DNA from 2 places in the Streptomyces sp. NPDC093149 genome. Region 2 is predicted to be linked to the other one. Evidence: riboswitches for the same ligand, from Rfam matches in the RefSeq annotation. Region 2 holds a riboswitch; the other holds the start of a gene.
The links. A riboswitch is a leader RNA that binds a small molecule or an ion and turns the genes downstream of it on or off. The one in region 2 is predicted to bind glycine.

Region 1 (7,229 bases), on a different contig from region 2:
ACAGCTCTACCTGTGACCGGACGCCACCGACCGAACGTCTGGTACCGAAGGCCGCGGCCGATGACGACGGCAAGCCCGGTGCCACGGTGAAGCTCACCGCGACCGACGACCACGAGTTCCGGCTCCCCGAGCCCGGCAAGTGGATGGAGGCCGGTGAGCTCCGGGCCGGTCAATGATGAAGATCAGGGACGGGCTCCGCGGCCAGGACCCGGCCGCCTTCAGGGACGACGTCGCCACCTGGTGGCAGCGGGCCTACGAGGAGGTCGAGCTCGACGCCGTCCGAGACCGGGCACGAGGGCCACCGATGCCCGGAAGGAACCGGGGCCGGGTCACCGGCCCCGGTTCCGTTCTTCGGCGGCCGACCGGGCATTCGATGCTGTCGGTCAGCACTCGATGATGTTCACCGCGAGCCCGCCCCGCGCCGTCTCCTTGTACTTCACGCTCATGTCCGCGCCCGTCTCCTTCATGGTCTTGATGACCTTGTCCAGGGAGACCTTGTGGCTGCCGTCGCCGCGCAGTGCCATCTTCGCCGCCGTGACGGCCTTGACCGCGGCCATGCCGTTGCGCTCGATGCACGGGATCTGGACGAGACCGCCGACCGGGTCGCAGGTCAGGCCGAGATTGTGTTCCATGCCGATCTCGGCGGCGTTCTCCACCTGCTCGGGTGTGCCGCCGAGGACCTCGGCGAGGGCGCCCGCGGCCATGGAGCAGGCGGAGCCGACCTCGCCCTGGCAGCCGACCTCGGCACCGGAGATGGAGGCGTTCTCCTTGAAGAGCATGCCGATGGCTCCGGCGGCCAGGAGGAAGCGGACGACGCCGTCCTCCTTCTCCGCCTCGGTGGCACCGCCGGCCGCGAAGTTCATGTAGTAGTGCAGCACGGCCGGGATGATGCCCGCGGCGCCGTTGGTGGGTGCGGTGACGACGCGTCCGCCTGCCGCGTTCTCCTCGTTGACCGCCATCGCGTAGAGGGTGATCCACTCCATCGCGTGGGTCTGCGGATCGCCCTCGGCGCGCAGCTGACGCGCTGTGGTCGCGGCACGGCGGCGGACCTTGAGACCGCCGGGCAGGATGCCCTCGCGGGACATGCCGCGCGCGACGCAGGCCTGCATGACGTGCCAGATGTCCAGCAGCCCCGAGCGGATCTCGTTCTCGGTGCGCCAGGCCTTCTCGTTCTCCAGCATCAGCGAGGAGATGGACAGGCCGGTGTCCTTGGAGAGCCGCAGCAGTTCGTCGCCGGTGCGGAAGGGGTACTTCAGCACGGTGTCGTCGAGAACGATCCGGTCCTCGCCCACCGCGTCCTCGTCGACCACGAAGCCGCCGCCGACCGAGTAGTACGTCTTCTCCAGCAGCGTCGAGCCGTCCCGGTCGAAGGCGAAGATCGTCATGCCGTTGGCGTGGTACGGCAGGGCCTTGCGGCGGTGCAGGACCAGCTGCTCGTCGGCGTCGAAGTCGATCTCGTGCATGCCGAGCAGGTTGATCCGGCCGGTGGTGCGTATCCGCTCCACACGGTCGTCGGCGGATTCCACGTCGACGGTGCGGGGCGACTCGCCCTCCAGGCCGAGCAGGACGGCCTTGGGCGTGCCGTGGCCGTGGCCGGTCGCGCCGAGGGAGCCGTACAGCTCGGCCCGTATCGAGACGGTGTGGGCGATCAGGCCCTCGTTCTTCAGCCGGCGCGCGAACATGCGGGCGGCGCGCATCGGGCCGACCGTATGGGAGCTGGACGGGCCGATGCCGATCGAGAACAGGTCGAAGACCGAGATGGCCACGGGTGACTCCTAAGGGGTTGGTAGACGCCGTTGTCTGCCGGGTGGTGCGGTACGGGCCGGTCGGCCCGAAGAGCAGCGGGGACAAGGGATGGGGCACCGCGCCCACTGACCAGTGTGCGTGGTGCCCCGCCCGAAAGGTGATGAACTGTGTCCCGTATTACTCGGGACGAGCCGCGTCCCGGACTACTTCAGACCGGGGTACAGCGGGAATTTCTCGGCCAGCGCGACGACACGGGCCTTCAGGCTGTCCGCGTCGTAGGACGGCTTGAGCGCGGAGGCGATGATCTCGGCGACCTCGGTGAAGTCCTCGGCCTGGAAACCGCGGGTGGCCAGGGCCGGCGTACCGATCCGCAGACCCGAGGTGACCATCGGCGGCCGCGGGTCGTTCGGGATGGCGTTCCGGTTGACCGTGATGCCCAGCTCGTGCAGCCGGTCCTCGGCCTGCTGGCCGTCCAGCTCGGAGTTGCGCAGGTCGACGAGGACCAGGTGGACGTCCGTACCGCCGGACAGCACGGAGACACCGACCTCGGTGACGTCCGGCTGGATCAGCCGCTCGGCGAGGATGCGGGCGCCGTCCAGGGTGCGCTGCTGGCGCTCCTTGAACTCCTCGGTCGCCGCGACCTTGAACGAGACTGCCTTGGCCGCGATCACGTGCTCCAGCGGACCGCCCTGCTGGCCCGGGAAGACCGCCGAGTTGATCTTCTTGGCGAGCTCCTGCGTCGACAGGATGACGCCGCCGCGCGGACCGCCGAGGGTCTTGTGCGTGGTGGTCGTGACGACGTGGGCGTGCGGCACCGGGTTGGGGTGCAGACCCGCGGCCACCAGGCCGGCGAAGTGCGCCATGTCGACCATCAGGTACGCGCCGACCTCGTCCGCGATGCGGCGGAAGGCGGCGAAGTCCAGCTGACGGGGGTACGCGGACCAGCCGGCGACGATCAGCTTCGGCTTGGACTCCTTGGCCAGACGCTCGACCTCGGCCATGTCCACGACGCCGGTCTCGTCGACGTGGTACGGGACCACGTTGTAGAGCTTGCCGGAGAAGTTGATCTTCATGCCGTGCGTCAGGTGACCGCCGTGGGCCAGGTTCAGGCCCATGATCGTGTCGCCCGGCTTCAGCAGCGCGAACATCGCGGCGGCGTTGGCCTGCGCACCGGAGTGCGGCTGGACGTTGGCGGCCTCGGCGCCGAACAGCGCCTTGATGCGGTCGATGGCGATCTGCTCGACGACGTCGACGTGCTCGCAGCCGCCGTAGTAGCGGCGGCCGGGGTAGCCCTCGGCGTACTTGTTGGTGAGGACGGAGCCCTGGGCCTCCATGACCGCGACCGGAGCGAAGTTCTCCGAGGCGATCATCTCGAGGGTGGACTGCTGACGGTGGAGCTCGGCGTCGACAGCGGCGGCGACGTCCGGGTCCAGCTCATGGAGGGAGGAGTTGAGAAGCGACATCAGGTGGTCCCTTGGGGTCTTTAGTTGCCGGAGAACTCGGTGTACTCGTCGGCGGAGAGCAGGTCCTCCGGCTCCTCCGCGACGCGTACCTTGAACAGCCAGCCGCCTTCGAAGGGAGCGGAGTTCACCAGCGACGGGTCGTCCACGACGTCCTGGTTCGCCTCGGTGACCTCGCCGGTCACCGGGGAGTACAGGTCGCTCACCGACTTGGTCGACTCCAGCTCGCCGCAGGTCTCGCCCGCGGTCACCGTGTCACCGACCTCGGGGAGCTGGGCGTAGACGACATCGCCGAGCGCGTTGGCGGCGAACTCGGTGATGCCGATCGTCGCCACACCGTCCTCGACGGCCGACAGCCACTCGTGCTCCTTGCTGTAACGCAGCTGCTGGGGGTTGCTCATGACCTGAATTCTCCTGTACGCGTGGGAGTGCTGATGAACGGTGGTCTTACGGTGTGAGACGGGAATGCGTCACTTCTGAGGTGCGCGGACGTCACTTCTGACGCTTGTAGAAAGGCAGCGCCACGACTTCGTACGGCTCGTGGCTGCCCCGGATGTCCACCCCGACGCCCGTGGTGCCGGGCGTGGCGTGCGCGGCGTCCACGTACGCGATGGCGATCGGCTTGCCCAGGGTGGGCGACGGAGCGCCCGAGGTGACCTCGCCGATGATCTCGCCGCCGGCGACCACGGAAAAACCGGCGCGCGGCACCCGGCGGCCCTCGGCGATCAGCCCGACCAGCTTGCGGGGCGGGGCGGTCTCGGCGCGCTCGGCGGCGGCCGTCAGGGCCTCGCGGCCGACGAAGTCGCCCTCCTTCTCGAACTTCACGACCCGGCCGAGGCCGGCGTCGAAGGGGGTCAGCTCGGTGGTCAGCTCGTGCCCGTAGAGCGGCATGCCCGCCTCCAGGCGCAGCGTGTCGCGGCAGGAGAGCCCGCACGGGATCAGGCCGTGGGAGGCGCCGGCCTCGGTGAGGGCCTTCCACAGCTGCTCGGCGTGCTCGGGGGCGACGAACAGCTCGAAGCCGTCCTCGCCGGTGTAGCCGGTGCGGGCGATCAGCGCGGGCACACCGGCGACCGTGCCGGGCAGACCCGCGTAGTACTTCAGCCCGTCCAGGTCGGCATCGGTGACCGAGGCCAGGATGGCGGGGGACTCCGGGCCCTGGACGGCGAGCAGCGCGTACGCGTCGCGGTCGTCGCGCACCGCGGTGTCGAAGCCGTCGGCCCGCGCGGTCAGCGCGTCCAGCACGATCTGGGCGTTCCCGGCGTTGGCGACGACCATGTACTCGTCGTCACCGAGGCGGTAGACGATCAGGTCGTCCAGGATGCCGCCGTCCTCGGCGCAGATCATGGTGTAGCGGGCGCGGCCCACGGCGACGGTGCCGATGTTGCCGACCAGTGCGAAGTCGAGGAAGGCCGCGGCCTCGGGGCCGGTGACGGTGATCTCGCCCATGTGGGACAGGTCGAAGAGACCGGCCCGGGTGCGCACCGCGTTGTGCTCGTCGCGCTCGCTGGCGTACCGCAGGGGCATGTCCCAGCCCGCGAAGTCGGTCATGGTCGCGCCCAGCGAACGGTGCAGGGCATCGAGGGCGGTGAGACGGGGGGCGGTGCTCATGGATGTGACTCCCGGGGCATGACGACGAGGACAATCCCTCCCCATCTGTCATCGGAACCTGAGAGGTTCGCCGAGAGCCCCCTGAGGGGTTCGGCTTGCACCTTGGGTGGAGCCGCGGAGCGGCCCGCTTTTCAGATCTGCCTCATCCACGCGGTACGGGGCCTGAGAGATTCAAGGGAGGAACTTGCTCCTTCGGCGCCCGGCACATGCAGTGACCGGAACTCTCCCGCGCGGATTCAAGCGGCCTTTATGCAGTTGGCCGGGTCATCATCGCACGCATTGCGCCGGAGTGGGGCCCCGGTCCCCCCTCGGAATCAACGGCGTGGACGGTTGTGTCGCATTACCTTTTCTTTACACTTCAGAAGCATACGCGGGTGACCCGACAGGGGGAGGGCGATGACGTTGCAGCGGTACGCGACAACCGCGGGAGTCGCGCACGACGCGATGCCCGCACAGCCGGGGATCCCGGCCGACGAGACGCTCGGCCCGCGCACGCCCGTCGTACGCGACCTGCGGGCGCGGGCCGGGCGCGGCCCGCGCAGCCTGCACTTCGCGGCGGGCGACGTGGTGGTGGTCTCCGGACTGCCCGGCAGCGGCAAATCGACGCTCATCCGGCGGACGGTGTCGACGGCCCGCGCCATCGACTCCCAGGACACCCGGGACCGCTGGGCCCGGCTGATGCCCCGCTTACTCCCGTACGCCGTCTATCGTCCGCTGGTCCGCGCCGCCCACTACCGGGGACTGTGGCGGGCGCTGCGCTCCGGCGAGTCCGTGGTCGTCCACGACTGTGGGACCCAGGCGTGGGTGCGCGGCTGGCTGGCCCGTGACGCCCGGCGCCGGGGCCGCGTCCTCCATCTCGTCCTGCTCGACGTCACACCGCAGACGGCGAAGGAGGGCCAGCGGGAGCGCGGGCGGGGTGTCTCCGGATACGCGTTCGCCCGGCACCGCAGGGCGGTGGGGAAGCTGCTGCGGGGCGCCGAGAGCGGCCTGCTGCCGCCCGGCTGCGCCTCGGCGGTGCTGCTGGACCGCGAGGCGGCGGGGGCGCTGGGCCGGATCATGTTCACCACGGCACCGAAGAGGCGGGCGGCCGGACGTTAATCTTCTGCGGGAAGGCTCGGGCAAGAAGGGGAAGCAGTGGACATTCCGGCGCAGGTCCAGTCCCATCCGCAGAGCGGATGGCCGGCCAATGAGCTCGAAGAGGTGCTGATGGCCTCGGTGGGCAACCCGGAGGCGGGCGGACGGCTCGTCGAGGTGCTCGGGCGCAACCAGGTCTGGGTGCCCCTGCCCAATGGCGGCGGACCCGACTCCCCGGACCTGGACCTGCCGACGCTGGAGATCGACGGCGCCGCGTACGTTCCCGTGTTCAGCTCCGAACAGCAGTTCCACGCCTGTGTCGGCACCCATATGTCCTTCACCGTCGCACCCGCCCGCGACTTCGCACGCGGCCTGCCCCCGCAGCTCGGCATCGCGGTGAATCCGGGCGGCGCCGTCGGGATGCCACTGCCGCCGCCCGCCGTGGCCGAGCTCTGCCGCGCCGGACGCACCCCGCTGGACGGGCCGGCCGGCGGCGGCCGGGTCCGGCTGTACGAACCGTCCTGGCAGGAGGAGCCCGTCGACTTCCTCGCCGCGGCGGCCGGCGAATTCGAGGAGAGCGGCGTCGTGCTCACCGCCCGCCGGACGCTGGCCAGCATCGAGGGCGGCGAGCCCGTCCTCTTCATAGGGGTCGAGTTCTCCGCCTGGGAGGGTGCCGGAGGCAACGCCCCGATGGACGCCCTCGGCCGTGCGCTGGGCCGGGTCGAGGTGCCCTGGCCGGTCAACCTGGTCCTGCTCGACGTGGCGCAGGACCCGGTCGGCGACTGGATGCGGGAGAAGGTCCGGCCGTTCTACCGGCGCGAGACCCGGTAGCACGCCGCGCGCTCCGGAGCCGCTTGCCGCGTCGGTCCATCGCGTCAAGTCGGTGTCAGGACCGACGCATAAGCTGGTTTGATGGCTGGTGCCTCGGCATCATGCCGCACCCGTGTGCCCCGGGAGCGGCGGGCCGACACAGTGGATCGAAGAGGGGGCGGGACCAGGTGAGTGCGTCAGGCACCGCGGCGGCCGGGCAGGTCGAGCACATGCTGCGCCAAGTGACGCCGGGACGCTACGACGCGTACGAGGCGCTGCTGCAGGCCCTGGTGAACGGCCGGATCTGGATGCTCCTCTGGCACGGCCAGGCGGGCTCGCCCGACGCCCAGTACGGAAACATGGAGATCGACGGTCTCGGCTACGCCCCCTGTGTGACCTCCGCCCAGGAGCTCTCGGCCAGTGGCTGGAACCGGGCCCATGAACTGGTCGGCGGGCGCGACATCGCCCGTGCCCTCTTCCCCGACCGCTGGGGCATCTGGCTCAACCCGCACGCCCCGGGCGGCGGAGTCG
Region 2 (7,229 bases):
GCCGAACAGGAAGGGCGAGTTGGCGCCGAGGGCGATCTGAACCCCGGCAATGGCCTGGGCCGCGTTCCATACGGCCGCGAATCGTGCCGGCGTCACCTGCAGATGCAGCTGGACCGAGGTGCAGGCGGCCTCGGGGGTGATCGACGAAGAGGTGGAGATCATCCGCTCCACCCCCTGGATATCAAGGAAGAAATCCTCGCCGCGCGCAGCCACCATTTGATCGTTCAGCAGTGTGTAGCGGTCCGCGACCGAGAGGTTCGCCGCAACGAGGTCCGCGTGGCCCAGGGTGGGAAGAATTCCGATCATCACGATCCCGGCATCGACCTCACTCGCCTTCCGATGGGCATATCCGAGGCCGGTCCTGAGCTCTTCAGCCAGTTGATCGAAAACGCGTCCTTCCAGACGGTGCGGGACTATGTTCACTTCCAAATTGAACATCCCGAGTTCGGTCTGGAAATCACGGCTCGCGATGCGCGGGAGCACCTCGCCATTCATCATCTTCGGCATGCCGTCGACGCCGGCCAGATTCAGCTCGATCTCCATGCCCATGAGATTGCGCGGTCGGTCGAACCTCCGCTCCGCCAGGAGCCTCTCCAGCCCCTCCAGGCACTGATGAAGCTTCCTCCGGTACCTCTGCCGATCGGACAGGTCAAAGGCGCCCGACACGACCTTCTCCCCCATCGAAGCGTCCCTCCCTCAAGTGGGCGGCCCGCGGCCCAGGCCGCTCGCGTCACGATCGATAATGCCCAGGCCGGGTGATCCATAACGCCCCCGCGAACGCCGCACACCCAGTAATCTGAACGCGGCCGCCGGGGGCACATTCCCTCGGCATGAAGCAGTTTGCAGTTTCGTTCGGCCGACAGGCGGCGAAAACGCCGAAGCGTTTCGGCCGTCCGCGTCCGGGGAAAAATCCCTGGCGGCGGCTGCGCCGCTGACGTCAAATCAGCAGAATCTCCGCATAATAAAGTCTTGATACCGCCTTGTCTGCGACACCTGCGACGGCTAGTGGAATCACTGAGTGAACACGTGTCGTATAAACTTCGCGGACGAGGCAGAGAGTTGATGCACCGGCCCAGTCACCGGCCTCCTCTGGCCCCGCATGCCGACAGCGCCGTCTGCACCCGCCCACGCACCACCGTGTCTCCGAAGTGAGAGGCGACCCACTATGCCGCTGCATGTTCCCCCGGCCCCCGCGCCCGCTCTGCGCAGCGTTCTCGCGGCACTCGGTTCACCCACCGCAGTCCGCGAGGCCCGCACACCTGCTCTGCGATCGGCGCAGGGACAGCTGAGCCCCGAACTCCCGCTCCCGGTCCATGTACTGGACCGGATCGGGCCGGGCGGGCTGGCACCCGCCACCCGGCTCGCCGCGTGGCGGTTCCTGATCCGTACCTCGGAACAGGCAGTCGCCGCGGCGGACACCATGCTCACTCCGGACGGCTGGGCCTTCTCGCACTTCTTCGAGGGCCCCTACATCGCCTCGACCGAGCTCGCCCTGCGCCAGGCCGAGACGGTGACACCGCACTACCAGCCGCGGCTGCTGTCCATTCCGGAGCTGTACATGCTGGCGCTGTGGCTGCATGCCGACCCCGACGCCGACGCGTCCGGCGGAGCACTCGCCCCCACCGATCTGCTGGTACCACTGGCACCCGCGCCGCCCGGCATCGCGGCCCATCGCCCTCACCGGGTCGCCGATCTGCTCCGCGTGATGACGCTGCGCATCACCCCCGGCCCCGGCCCCCTGCTCGGGTCACCGGCCTGACGACGGACGCATCCCGCACATCAGCGCACTGTGCCCCGCCACCGCTCCGGGTGGCGGGGCACAGTGCTGCGGGGCGCACTCGGTGCCCATCCGGACTAGCCCGGTCCGACCACCCCGAACCACCCGAAGGGACAGTGCAGTTGCGGTGAACCGTCCGGCCGGGTGACGCGTCATCGGAGTAAGGAGAAGTGCTGCTGCGAAATCCCTGCGGATTGACGCCCGTAGGGCAACACTGGGACCGGACCGATCGATACGGGGGGCGGCCATGAACACCTCGTCAAGCCGCAGGACATTCACTACAACGCAGCGAAAGAACCCTTCCATGTGCCAGCACCAGCCACCATGCCCGACCGCCGACTCAGCCGACCGGGAGGCCGCCCGCCTTACGGCACACCATCCGGAACAGGGCTGGAGCCTGCTGTGCAACGGCGTCCTGCTCTTCGAGGACACCGGTGAGCTGCTCCCGGACGGGCAGATCATCGCCCCGCACCGGCCCCTGGGAACGGGCCGGGCCGTGAAGGCCGCCTGACCCCGACCGGTACGAACGGGGGCCGGCCCGGAGAATGCTCCGCACCGGCCCCGACGCATGCCCGCGTCACATCGTGTCGCTCATGCCTCAGTTGTCGTACTCGTCCAGCGGCGGGCAGGAGCAGACGAGGTTGCGGTCACCGAAAGCACCATCGATCCGGCGCACCGGCGGCCAGTACTTGTCGGCGGCCGAGACGCCGGCCGGGAAGACCGCCACCTCACGGCTGTATTCGTGCTTCCACTCCCCACCCAGCATCGCCGCGGTGTGCGGAGCGTTGCTCAGCGGGTTGTCGTCCGCGCCCCACTCGCCCGACGCCACCTTCTCGACCTCGCCGCGTATGGCGATCATCGTGTCGCAGAAGCGGTCGAGCTCCGCGAGGTTCTCGCTCTCCGTCGGCTCGATCATCAGCGTTCCGGCGACCGGGAACGACATGGTCGGGGAGTGGAAACCGTAGTCGATCAGGCGCTTGGCGATGTCGTCGACGCTGACGCCGGTGGACTTGGAGATCGGCCGCAGGTCCACGATGCATTCGTGCGCGACCAGCCCGGCCGGGCCGTTGTACAGGATCGGGTAGTGCGGTTCGAGGCGCTTGGCGATGTAGTTGGCGGCGAGTACGGCGACCTGCGTCGCGCGCTTCAGCCCCTCGCCGCCCATCAGGCGCACGTACGCCCAGGAGATGGGAAGAATGCCGGCCGAGCCCCACGGAGCGGCCGAGATCGGCCCGACGCCGGTCTCGGGACCCGCCGCGGGCTGCAGCGGATGGTTCGGAAGGTACGGCGCGAGGTGCGCACGCACGCCGACCGGGCCGACGCCGGGGCCGCCGCCGCCGTGCGGGATGCAGAAGGTCTTGTGCAGGTTCAGGTGCGAGACGTCGCCGCCGAAGCGGCCCGGCTTCGCGAGGCCGACCAGGGCGTTGAGGTTGGCGCCGTCGACGTACACCTGCCCGCCGGCGTCGTGCACCTCGGCGCAGATGTCCGCGACGTGCTCCTCGAACACACCGTGCGTCGACGGGTACGTGATCATGAGCACCGCGAGCTCGTCGCGATGCTTCTCGATCTTGGCGCGGAGGTCCTCGATGTCGACCTCGCCGTCGTCGGCCGTCTTCACCACCACGACCTTCATGCCGGCCATCACGGCGCTGGCCGCGTTGGTGCCGTGCGCGGAGGACGGGATGAGGCAGACGGTCCGCTGATCGTCGCCGTTGGCCCGGTGGTACGCACGCACCGCCAGGAGGCCTGCGAACTCGCCCTGCGATCCGGCGTTCGGCTGGATCGAGACCGCGTCGTACCCGGTGACCTCGGCGAGGCGCTCCTCCAGCTCACGGATGAGGGTGAGGAAGCCCTGTGCCTGCTCGGCCGGCGCGAAGGGATGCAGCGCGCCGAACTCGGGCCAGGTGATCGACTCCATCTCGGTGGTCGCGTTCAGCTTCATGGTGCAGGAGCCGAGCGGGATCATGCCCCGGTCCAGGGCATAGTCCCGGTCGGCGAGCTTGCGCAGATAGCGCAGCATCGCCGTCTCGGAACGGTGCTGGTGGAAGACCGGGTGGGTGAGGATCTCGTCGGTGCGCAGCAGGGCCTCGGGCAGCGCGTCCGCGGCGGCCGCGTCCAGCGCCTCGATGTCCCCGTCGGCGCCGAAGGCGGCCCAGACTGCGGCGATCTGCGTACGGGTGGTCGTCTCGTCGCAGGCGAGGGAGACCAGGTCGGCGTCGACGAGCCGGAGGTTGACACCTCGTTCGCGAGCCGCGGCCACGATGTCGGCGGCCTTCCCCGGGACACGGACGGTGAGGGTGTCGAAGTAGGCGCCCGTCACCACCTCGACGCCCGAGGCGCGCAGCCCCTCGGCCAGGATCGCCGCGTAGCGGTGGGTGCGCTGAGCGATCGTCCGCAGCCCGTCCGGGCCGTGGTAGACGGCGTACATCCCGGCCATGACGGCGAGCAGCACCTGAGCCGTACAGATGTTGCTGGTGGCCTTCTCACGGCGGATGTGCTGCTCGCGGGTCTGCAGGGCCAGCCGGTAGGCCTTGGTGCCGTCCACGTCGACGGAGACGCCGACGAGGCGGCCGGGCAGGCTGCGTGCGAACTGCTCGCGTACGGCCATGAACCCGGCGTGCGGTCCGCCGAAGCCCATCGGCACACCGAAACGCTGCGTGGTGCCGACCGCGATGTCCGCGCCCAGGTCACCCGGTGAGGTGAGCAGGGTCAGGGCCAGCAGGTCGGCGGCGACCGTGACGATCGCACCGAGGCCGTGGGCCTGCTCGATGACGGGCTGGATGTCGCGCACCGCTCCGGAGGCACCGGGGTACTGCACCAGGACACCGAAGACACCGCGCTCGGCGATCTCTGCCGGGATGCCGTCGGAGAGGTCGGCGACGACGACCTCGACGCCGGTCGGCTCGGCGCGGGTCTCGATGACGGCGATCGTCTGCGGCAGGGCATCGGCGTCGACCAGGAAGACGCCGTTCTTGACCTTGCCGACGCGCCGCGAGAGCGCCATGGCCTCGGCGGCCGCGGTGCCCTCGTCGAGCAGGGAGGCGCCGGAGGTGGGCAGCCCGGTCAGCTCGGCGACCATCGTCTGGAAGTTGAGGAGCGCCTCCAGGCGGCCCTGCGAGATCTCCGGCTGGTACGGCGTGTAGGCCGTGTACCAGGCGGGGTTTTCCATGACGTTGCGGAGGATCACCGGCGGGGTGAAGGTGCCGTAGTAGCCGAGCCCGATCATCGGGGCCAGCACCTGGTTGCGGTCGGCGAGGGCGCGCAGCTCCGCGAGGACCTCGGCCTCGGTGCGAGCGGTCGGCAGCCGGAGTGCCTCCGTGCTCTTGATGACATCGGGCACGGCTGCCGCGGTGAGCTCGTCCAGCGAGCCGTAGCCGACCTGGGCGAGCATCTTCGACTGTGCTTCGGCATCGGGACCGATGTGGCGCTGCTCGAACGGAATGCCCTGCTCCAGCTGGGAGAGCGGAGTGCGGCGGGGGGTCATGGTGGAGGCCTCCTGGTCTGTCACGACCTGCGAGGGGCACCACGGCGCGGGTGCCCGAACGGCCTCCCCCTCTGTCATCTCAACCTGAGAGCTTCACCGGCGCACCCTGCGGCGCACCGGCTTTCACCGTCGGTGAGGGAAGGAGCCGCATCGGCACTCGGCCGCACAGAACCCGCCCTGCTTTCCAGAGTGACCTCGTCCGTGCGGTACGGGGGCCTGAGAGATTCCGGGGAGGATTTGCTCCTTCGGCGCCTTCGGATCAGCTCCAAAGGACTCTCCCGCACGGGGTCAGCGGCCAGTACCAGCCTACCAGCGGGGTCGGTGGCGCCATTCTCGAGTGGCCAACCCCCCGGATCTGCACTTTTGTAGTGCTTGTGGAGTAGCCGCGACCCGTGGGAGGGACCGTGCAGACCGACATCGATCCGCGCAGCCTGATCGGCCGCAAGGCGTTCGACCGCAAGGGCACCAAGATCGGAACCGTGGACGAGGTGTACCTCGACGACGCGACCGGTGTCCCCGAGTGGGCGGCCGTACGCACCGGACTCTTCAGCCGGGACGCGTTCGTCCCGCTGGAACCCAGCGAATTCGTGGAGGACACGCTCCGCGTCCCCTTCGACCGTGCGCTGATCAAGGACGCACCGGACTTCGGCGTCGGCCGCCATCTCTCGCCCGAGCAGGAGCTCCAGCTCTACCGGCACTACGGCCTGGACTCTGCGTTCGAGGAGACCGGCCCGGACAGGGACTTCGGCAGACTGGCCGGCCAGGACGAGTAGTCCACCGGGTTCCGGACCAACGGCAACGGCTCGGCCGGCTGCAGGGCCGGATCGTCGACCCGGAACGTCCGCACCCGGCCGGGCGCCGACTCCGGTTCCTCGAACCGCACCGTCACCCGGCCGACACCGCTGCCCTGCACCCAGCCATGGCCGTATGTGTCGTGGCGTACGTCGTGTCCGGCGGTCCAGCTCCGTGCGGCCGGCTGCTCTGCGCTCCCCGGGGACTCCTCCGGCGCACCGCTCCCCGGCTCCTCCCCACGGCCTCCCGCCGTCGTTTCCTCCTCGGCCGCTTCCCCGGTCGCGGCCCGCTCACCGGCGGCCTGTGCGAAGAGATCCTCCTGCGTGTAATCGGCGAGCCCCGTGACGCCCACACCGAGGAGCCGTACCCCTCCGGTGGTGTCCACGGCCTCCAGGAGCCGTGCGGCGGCCTCCCGGACCACCGTGGGGTCGTCCGTGGGCCCACGCAGCGTCTCCGACCGTGTGAGCGTGGAGAAGTCGTACCGGCGCACCTTCAGCACCACCGTCCGACCGGACCGCCCCGCCCCCCGCAGCCGCTGGACACATCGGTCGGCCAACCGCTCCACCTCCGTCCTGACCCGCACCCGGTCGTGCAGGTCCGCATCGAAGGTGTCCTCCACCGACACCGATTTGGCGTCCCGCTCCGCGACCACGGGCCGGTCGTCGTACCCGAGCGCCATGCGATGGAGCGAGCCTCCGTGCGCCCTCCCCAGCAGGCGTACGAGCTCCGCCTCACCCGCCTCGACGAGGTCGTCCACCGTCGTCATCCCGGCGCGGCGCAGATGGTCCGCCGTCGCGGGTCCGACGCCGGGGAGGATCCGTACCGGCATGGGTGCGAGCAGCTCCCGCTCCGTGCCCGGTTCGATGAGCAGCAGCCCGTTCGGCTTGGCCTCCTCCGAAGCGATCTTGGCAAGCATCTTGGAACCGGCGAGCCCGACCGAACCGGTGAGCCCGGTGACCGCTTTGATGGCCGTACGCAGCTGCTCGCCGACCTCCCGCGCGGAAGCCGAGTCGTCGGCCGCCCCGCCCGCCTCCAGGTCCACGAAGGCCTCGTCGAGGCTGAGCGGCTCCACCAGCGGGGAGAGCCGCCCCAGCAGCTCCATCACCTGGTCGCTGACCGTCCGGTACAGGAGGAAGCGCGGCACCAGGTAGGCCGCGTTGGGGGCCAGCCTCCGCG

Region 1: another riboswitch for glycine. It lies ahead of gcvT (glycine cleavage system aminomethyltransferase GcvT); the one in region 2 lies ahead of gcvP (aminomethyl-transferring glycine dehydrogenase).

The regions. Positions count from the first base shown of each region.
Region 1 covers NZ_JBIVON010000011.1:277,560-284,788, reverse strand. The annotation lists gene ACIQCZ_RS30175 (hypothetical protein) at 1-16, shown strand, start outside; gene ACIQCZ_RS30170 (L-serine ammonia-lyase) at 384-1,766, opposite strand; gene glyA (serine hydroxymethyltransferase) at 1,950-3,209, opposite strand; gene gcvH (glycine cleavage system protein GcvH) at 3,230-3,607, opposite strand; gene gcvT (glycine cleavage system aminomethyltransferase GcvT) at 3,699-4,814, opposite strand; glycine riboswitch at 4,956-5,053, opposite strand; gene ACIQCZ_RS30150 (AAA family ATPase) at 5,211-5,912, shown strand; gene ACIQCZ_RS30145 (enhanced serine sensitivity protein SseB) at 5,949-6,719, shown strand; gene ACIQCZ_RS30140 (enhanced serine sensitivity protein SseB C-terminal domain-containing protein) at 6,887-7,229, shown strand, end outside.
Region 2 covers NZ_JBIVON010000010.1:8,857-16,085, reverse strand. The annotation lists gene ACIQCZ_RS27365 (glutamate-cysteine ligase family protein) at 1-681, opposite strand, end outside; gene ACIQCZ_RS27360 (hypothetical protein) at 1,166-1,759, shown strand; gene ACIQCZ_RS27355 (DUF5999 family protein) at 2,082-2,288, shown strand; gene gcvP (aminomethyl-transferring glycine dehydrogenase) at 2,376-5,261, opposite strand; glycine riboswitch at 5,456-5,552, opposite strand; gene ACIQCZ_RS27345 (PRC-barrel domain-containing protein) at 5,666-6,034, shown strand; gene ACIQCZ_RS27340 (DNA polymerase IV) at 5,959-7,229, opposite strand, start outside.